2 linked regions of the Bernardetia sp. MNP-M8 genome follow. The protein of the gene in region 2 interacts with the protein of the main gene of each other region in a pairwise test. Links are inferred from orthologs where the notes say so. Each region holds a gene or a part of one and is shown on either strand. Other genes may lie near its edges. The genes, in order: rfaD and V9L04_RS05310.

Region 1 (3,327 bases), 390 kb from region 2 along the record:
TTGTATTTAATGTTGTTTTAGAAAAATTAGATTTATAACTTTTAAGAAGCATATCTAATAGTTGCTTTATAATTTCCTGTTAAATCACAGCCTTTCATATCAAGTTCTATCATTCCTGTTCCAAAAAACAAATAGGTTTTTTTTCTCCAAGAACCATCTTTTTTCTCCATAAACAGTGTAATTTCTACCTGTCCACCACTTGGAGAATAAACATATCCTTTTTCTGCTGTCGCACCTGTATCATTTCCTTCACAAGGCAATTTATCAACCTTAAAAACTTTAAATAAAGGAGTTTGATCTTTCTTTTTATGTATTTCTTCTATTTTATAGGTATCAGGAAAAGAACAAGTTCCATCATCTTGAAAACAAGCAAAAGCATAAAAATTTCCTGTGTAATTACAATCAGAAAGTTTTAATTCAATAAAACCAGCTCCTTGTCTTGTATATTCTTTTTTCTCCCAATATCCAGATTTTGTTTGTACAAAAATAGCTACAACTACCCAATCTGTAGAACGGGTGCTAACATAACCTCTATCAAAGCTACAACCTCCTTGTTTACAGCCATTTGGAGTGCTACGTTCAGTAAGTTTAAATTGAGGTTTTTCAGCTACTTCCACAATTCTATTTTCTGTATTTACAGATAAGTCTGAAGCAGAGAGCAGGAAAAAATTCCAATTAAAAATTAAAAATAATGAGTAAAAAAACAGTTGCATACGTAAGTAATATTTGTGATAAAGTCTTGGTTTTCAATTCAAAAATACATCAAAAATCAATACTTTACTAATAGCTCGTTAAAATTTTATAAAAGTATACTAAAATAATAGCTAGTTTAGAGTTTGTCTTATGAGTATTTTTGATTCAATGAAGTATCCTAGTATCAAAGTAGCAAACAGAGTACCTATTTTTTTTTCTAACATTGATTTTTATTTTCATTCGATGTATCTATGAAAATATTGGTTGTATGGCTTTCAAATTAGGTTTAATATTCTTATTTTTGGTATTTTTGACTTTCGTTTTTTCTTTTCCTTCAACTAATGCTAAAGATAATAAAAAACGAGTAATACATGAGTGATTATTTGTTGATTAACTCACTATAAATTGATAAAGATATTTTCAAATGGATACTCATTTTATTCTAATTATCCTACATACAAATAATATATAATACAAATGATTGTAGTAACAGGTGCAGCAGGTTTTATTGGTAGTGCATTAATTAGTCGTCTTTTAGAAGCTGGTCATAGTCGTATCATCGCTGTAGACGACTTTTCATTTATCGAAAAAAATAAAAATTTAGCAGAAAAGCAAATTACTGAGCGTGTAGAACGTGAAGAATTCTTTGATTGGCTCAAAAAAAATTACATCGACATAGAATTCATATTTCACATTGGTGCCCGTACAGATACTACCGAGTTTGATTATAGTATTTTTGAACATTTGAATGTAGATTATAGCAAAAAAATGTGGAATGCCTGTGTCGAATACTCAATTCCATTAGTATATGCTTCTTCGGCTGCAACATACGGTGCAGGAGAATATGGTTATGAAGATGATGAAAGCCGAATTCCACTGCTAAAACCTCTTAATCCGTATGGAAAGTCAAAACAAGAGTTTGATATTTGGGCATTAGAACAAGACAAAACTCCTCCTTTTTGGGCAGGATTAAAGTTTTTTAATGTCTATGGTCCTAATGAGTTTCATAAAGGACGTATGGCTTCAGTTATTTTTCATACCTATCATCAGATTTTGAAAACAGGTGAAATGAAACTTTTTCGTTCTCATAATCCTAATTTTAAAGATGGTGAGCAACTTCGTGATTTTGTTTATGTAAAAGACTTGATAGAAGTATGTTTGTTTTTGATGAATGAGCAACCCAAATCAAGCATTTATAATTTAGGAAGTGGCACTGCACGTACTTTTTTAGATTTGGTCAAAAACACATTTTATGCTCTTGATAAAACTCCTAAAATAGATTTTGTAGATACACCTGCTGATATTCGTGATAAATACCAATACTATACACAGGCTGATATGGAAAAATTAAAAAAAGCAGGCTATACTAAAGAATTTCATACCCTAGAAGAAGGTGTAGAGGATTATGTCAAGAATTATTTAATAGAAAATAAATATTATTAAGCATCTTTTTTAGAATGAAAGTTTGAGGGTATTTTCCACCTTTCTGCTCCTCTTTTCCCACGATTAAAATCGTGGATTTTGTTATAATATGTAATTCTGTCCAATTACTTAAGCCTTGTTAGTTTTTCAATAAACCAAAAAACACCTAAAATAATGATTTCAGGTGTTTTTTTTGGGTGTTTATCTGTAAATTTATTTACTTCTGTAAAATAAAAATTGCCCAATTATAAGTACAAACAAACTCAAAACTGTACTTGCTAAAATTACAAAAAAATTAGAAAGCCAAAGCGAAAAATTGCTTCCTTGTATTAAGAACAAGATAGAATGATGAAGAAATAAAATAATTCCTGAATAGGTTACAAACCAGTTGAAACCTAGTTTTGAAAGAGTTGGATTTTCTATACCATCATAACCTCCACTAGGACGTATAAATTGAATAATAGAAGGGCGAATAAATGCAATAATGACCATTGTAGCAGCATGTACACCAGCAGTATCATAAAAAACATCTACAGCTAACCCCATTCCAAACCCTAAAAGTAAGAGTGTTGTAAGACTTATTTCAAGAGGAAGTAAAATTAAAAAACCTACATAAACAAAACAAAAAGCAGTATCAAAAAGAGCTACATTTCTGAAAAGTAACACTTGAAGAAGCCAATAAATAAAAAAACTTATAAATTGAGTAATTGTACTTGGATTCATTTTTTTCTCGTTTTTCTATTTCTCTATCGTAACTTGTTCTAAAGAATCAATTTCTGATTTATACTGGTTTTCTATCACATAAACATAAGAGAGTTTTGTAAAATCAGTAGCCAAACGTATATTTACTTCATTAAAATTGCCTTTTGCAGAAGTAAAATTAACCTCTTCTATATAACCAATTAAGAATTCTTTTGGATAAAAATTATTTTCTACACTCGTAACTACTGTATCACCTACTTTTATATCTTTTGCAGAAGTATATAAAAGATTTGAACTGCGATAATCTTTACCATCCCATTGTGTAGTAGCATTTACTCCATTGCGTTTTATCTGTGAAGCTATCTGATAATCAATATGTAAAATACTTCTTACTGTTGCATAATTACTAGAAACAGCTTCTATTTTTCCTGCAATTCCAGAGTCTGTAATCACTCCCATTCCTTTTTTGATTCCTTGTTTGCTTCCTTTGTTTATTGTCAGGAAATTTCG
Region 2 (3,250 bases):
TGGAAAATGGAAGTTTTACAAGAAATTGCGAAAGAAAAGGAATGGAATATTGATGTTTTGAAAGGAAGTTTGAAAAAATAATTTTTGAATGATATTCTTAATCTCTATATTTTTTCTTTTCTACAAAAAATAATAAAGAAACTCCGAAGGAAAATGAAATATTCTTTTGGAGTATTTTTTTTTCTATTCTAAAAACTCCTTTTAAGATGGAATCTAAAAAATGATTTGATTTATAAATTTCAAAATCAGAACCTGAGCCTTTTCGTATAAATTGCTTCGGAATCAGAAAGTTTAGTTTTCTGAAAAGCCAAATAGGAATAAATAAAAAAGAATTAAAATACGTTTTTCTAAGAATCTTGAAAGAAGAATTATTATCTATATTTTCACTTTGCAAATCAAATAAATTTAAAACCTCATTCATTTTATATCTTTTAAAATGCTGATTTACTTCATCGTGATGACTCCACAGGCTTTGAAAAGCAGGAACTGTAATACAAATTTTTCCATTTTCTTTACAAACTCTATTCATTTCTGAAATTGCTCTTTTATCATCTTTTACGTGTTCGACAACATCAAAAGCACAAACCCAATCAAAACTATTCTCTTCGAAGGGCAATTCTAAAATAGAACCTTCAATGACTTCTATATTTAATTTTTGTCGTACAAATTCAGCACAAATAGCATCATATTCTACTGAAGTTACTTCTCCAAATTGAGAAAGCATTTCGGAAGTTTTCCCTGTTGCTATTCCTATATTTAAGATTTTTAGCTTTTGATTATTTGATAGAATTAGTTTTTGAAGCTCTTGTTTCAAGATTTCTAAACGCACCACAAACCACCAATGATTTCGTTCTAAGTGATAATAATTTTTATAATAATCTTGATTCAAAATACTGTAACTGATTAGCGAGTGATTTGTATGATATTTATGATGAAAGGCAGGATGATGAAAGTAGGTAAAGCAAATACGAAATACTTTTTAACCATAGAGGTTGAAGAGTTTAGAGAGAATGAAAATACAAAATACCCTTTTAAACACAGAGTTTTAGAGAACACAGAGAATGAAAATACAGATTCCATAAAATTATAAAATCTGTATTTTGCCTTTACTTCTGACTTCTAAAATCTAACTTCTAACTTTATTTTAAGGAATCCATTTGATGTCTTTAAAATCTGGTTTTCTTTTCTCCAAAAAGGCATTTCTTCCTTCTTTTGCTTCGTCGGTCATATAGGCTAAGCGAGTTGCTTCTCCTGCAAATACTTGTTGTCCGACCATTCCGTCGTCAGTTAAATTGAAGGCAAATTTGAGCATTTTGATAGACGTAGGTGATTTCTCCAAAATTTCTTGCGCCCACTCATACGCTGTGTCTTCCAATTCTTCGTGAGGAATAACAGCATTTACCATTCCCATATCGCAGGCTTCTTGTGCCGAATAATTACGACCCAAAAAGAAAATTTCTCTTGCTCTTTTTTGTCCGACCATTTTAGCCAAATACGCAGAACCATAACCACCGTCAAAACTGGTTACATCAGCATCAGTTTGTTTGAAAATAGCGTGTTCTTTACTCGCCAAAGTCAAATCACAAACAACATGCAAACTATGTCCACCACCAACAGCCCAACCATTCACAACAGCAATAACAGCCTTTGGCATAAAACGCATAAGACGCTGAACTTCCAAAATATTAAGTCTTGGCATTCCATCTTCGCCTACATAGCCTTGATGTCCTCGTGTACGCTGGTCGCCACCACTACAAAATGAATAAACTCCATCTTTTGGTGAAGGACCTTCTGAAGAAAGCAAAACTACTCCGATAGAAGTATCTTCTCTAGCATCTAAAAAAGCTCTGTATAATTCGGTTACTGTTTGTGGACGAAAGGCATTTCTGACTTCTGGACGGTTGAAGGCAATACGAGCCACTCCGTTTGATTTTTTGTAGGTAATATCTTCAAATTTGATAGTATTTGATTCAGTACCTAATTCCTCAATGACTTTCCAGTCTGCTTTTTGATTCATATTTTTGTTTTTAAAGTGAGTTTTTAATACCTTCAATAAATAATTTATCTAAAAAGTATCTCTATATAGTGTTAATAATAAGATTATGCGAACTATTGTTTTTAAATCGAATGAGGAACAAGATATAAAATTATTGATAGCTTTGGCAAATCGATTAGGTATTTTATATCAAGAAATAGAAGAAGAAAATTCTGAAAAAGAAGAATTTATTGATTCTGATACTTCTTTGTTGTATGAAAGTTTAGAATTAGATGATTCTTCCATGATTATGAGCTATGATGAATATGAAAAAGCAGATAAAAGTATAGAAATTTCAGAACAAAAAACAGATAGAGAATTAGCTAAAACTTCTTTTGGTGCTTTGGAAGATGATGATGAACAAACAATAGAAGAACTTTTAAATATGCTTACTCCATGAATTACATTTTAGATACAAATATTCTTATTTTACTTGTAAAGAGTAGAATTTTCGCAGAGTTCTTTGATGAAAATTACTTTTCCAATACTGATAATACATTTTTCTATACTCATATTACTTTGGGGGAGATAGATTCAATTTCTAAGCAAAATCAATGGGGACAAAAAAGATTAATTTTACTCAAAAATCTTTTGAAAGGATTTAATCTTGTCAAATCTACTTCTATCGATGTTGTGCAAAATTATGGAACTATTGATGCGTATAGTCAAGGAAAATTGAAAAACAACCCTCTTCCTATTGGAATGAGTGCAAGAAACATGGGCAAAAATGACTTATGGATAGCAGCATCAGCTATTGTACTCAAAGCTACTTTGCTAACAACGGATAAAGATTTTGACCATTTATCTCCTAATTTTATAAATATAGATTTGATAGATATAAGTACATTTTATTGAAATCTACTTCCCTTTCATTTCTTGTTCTTCCAAATATTTATCAAGATATTCTATATTTCCATATTGACTACAAATCGGACATTCCAATGGATTATGACTTCTTGCAGGACAGTATTCTCTACCAAAATAAATAATTTGAATATGTAGGTCGTTCCAGTTTTTCTTAGGAAAAAGTGCTTTCAGATCTTTTTCTGTTTGAACTACATTTTTTCCGTTTGAAAGTCCCCAACGATACGCCAGTCTGTGAATATGCGTATCGACAGGAAAAGCAGGCTGCCCAAAATATTGCGACACCACAACAGAAGCCGTTTTGTGTCCCACCCCTGGTAATTCTTCCAAAAGCTCCATTTTATCAGGAAC

What was found.
Region 1: the proteins of V9L04_RS05310 (region 2) and rfaD interact in binary tests that used the Escherichia coli proteins (3 or more experiments, as listed by UniProt). The link is inferred for Bernardetia sp. MNP-M8 from one-to-one orthologs.

Annotation. Positions count from the first base shown.
Region 1 is NZ_CP147012.1:1,659,168-1,662,494, forward strand. Bases 164-3,153 are described here. They hold rfaD (ADP-glyceromanno-heptose 6-epimerase), read left to right. Parts: upstream 164-1,170; coding sequence 1,171-2,136; downstream 2,137-3,153. Other genes in these bases: V9L04_RS06880 (hypothetical protein), read right to left, coding at 164-713; V9L04_RS06890 (Rod shape-determining protein MreD), read right to left, coding at 2,329-2,838; mreC (rod shape-determining protein MreC), read right to left, coding at 2,854-3,153. Also shown: more of V9L04_RS06880, read right to left, coding at 42-163; more of mreC, read right to left, coding at 3,154-3,327. UniProt on the Escherichia coli protein: Catalyzes the interconversion between ADP-D-glycero-beta-D-manno-heptose and ADP-L-glycero-beta-D-manno-heptose via an epimerization at carbon 6 of the heptose.
Region 2 is NZ_CP147012.1:1,265,188-1,268,437, forward strand. The notes cover bases 82-2,994. They hold V9L04_RS05310 (1,4-dihydroxy-2-naphthoyl-CoA synthase), read right to left. Parts: upstream 2,018-2,994; coding sequence 1,145-2,017; downstream 82-1,144. Other genes in these bases: V9L04_RS05305 (class I SAM-dependent methyltransferase), read right to left, coding at 98-889; V9L04_RS05315 (hypothetical protein), read left to right, coding at 2,103-2,435; V9L04_RS05320 (PIN domain-containing protein), read left to right, coding at 2,432-2,890; nth (endonuclease III), read right to left, coding at 2,894-2,994. In the rest of the region: V9L04_RS05300 (ribonuclease D), read left to right, coding at 1-81; more of nth, read right to left, coding at 2,995-3,250. UniProt on the Escherichia coli protein: Converts o-succinylbenzoyl-CoA (OSB-CoA) to 1,4-dihydroxy-2-naphthoyl-CoA (DHNA-CoA).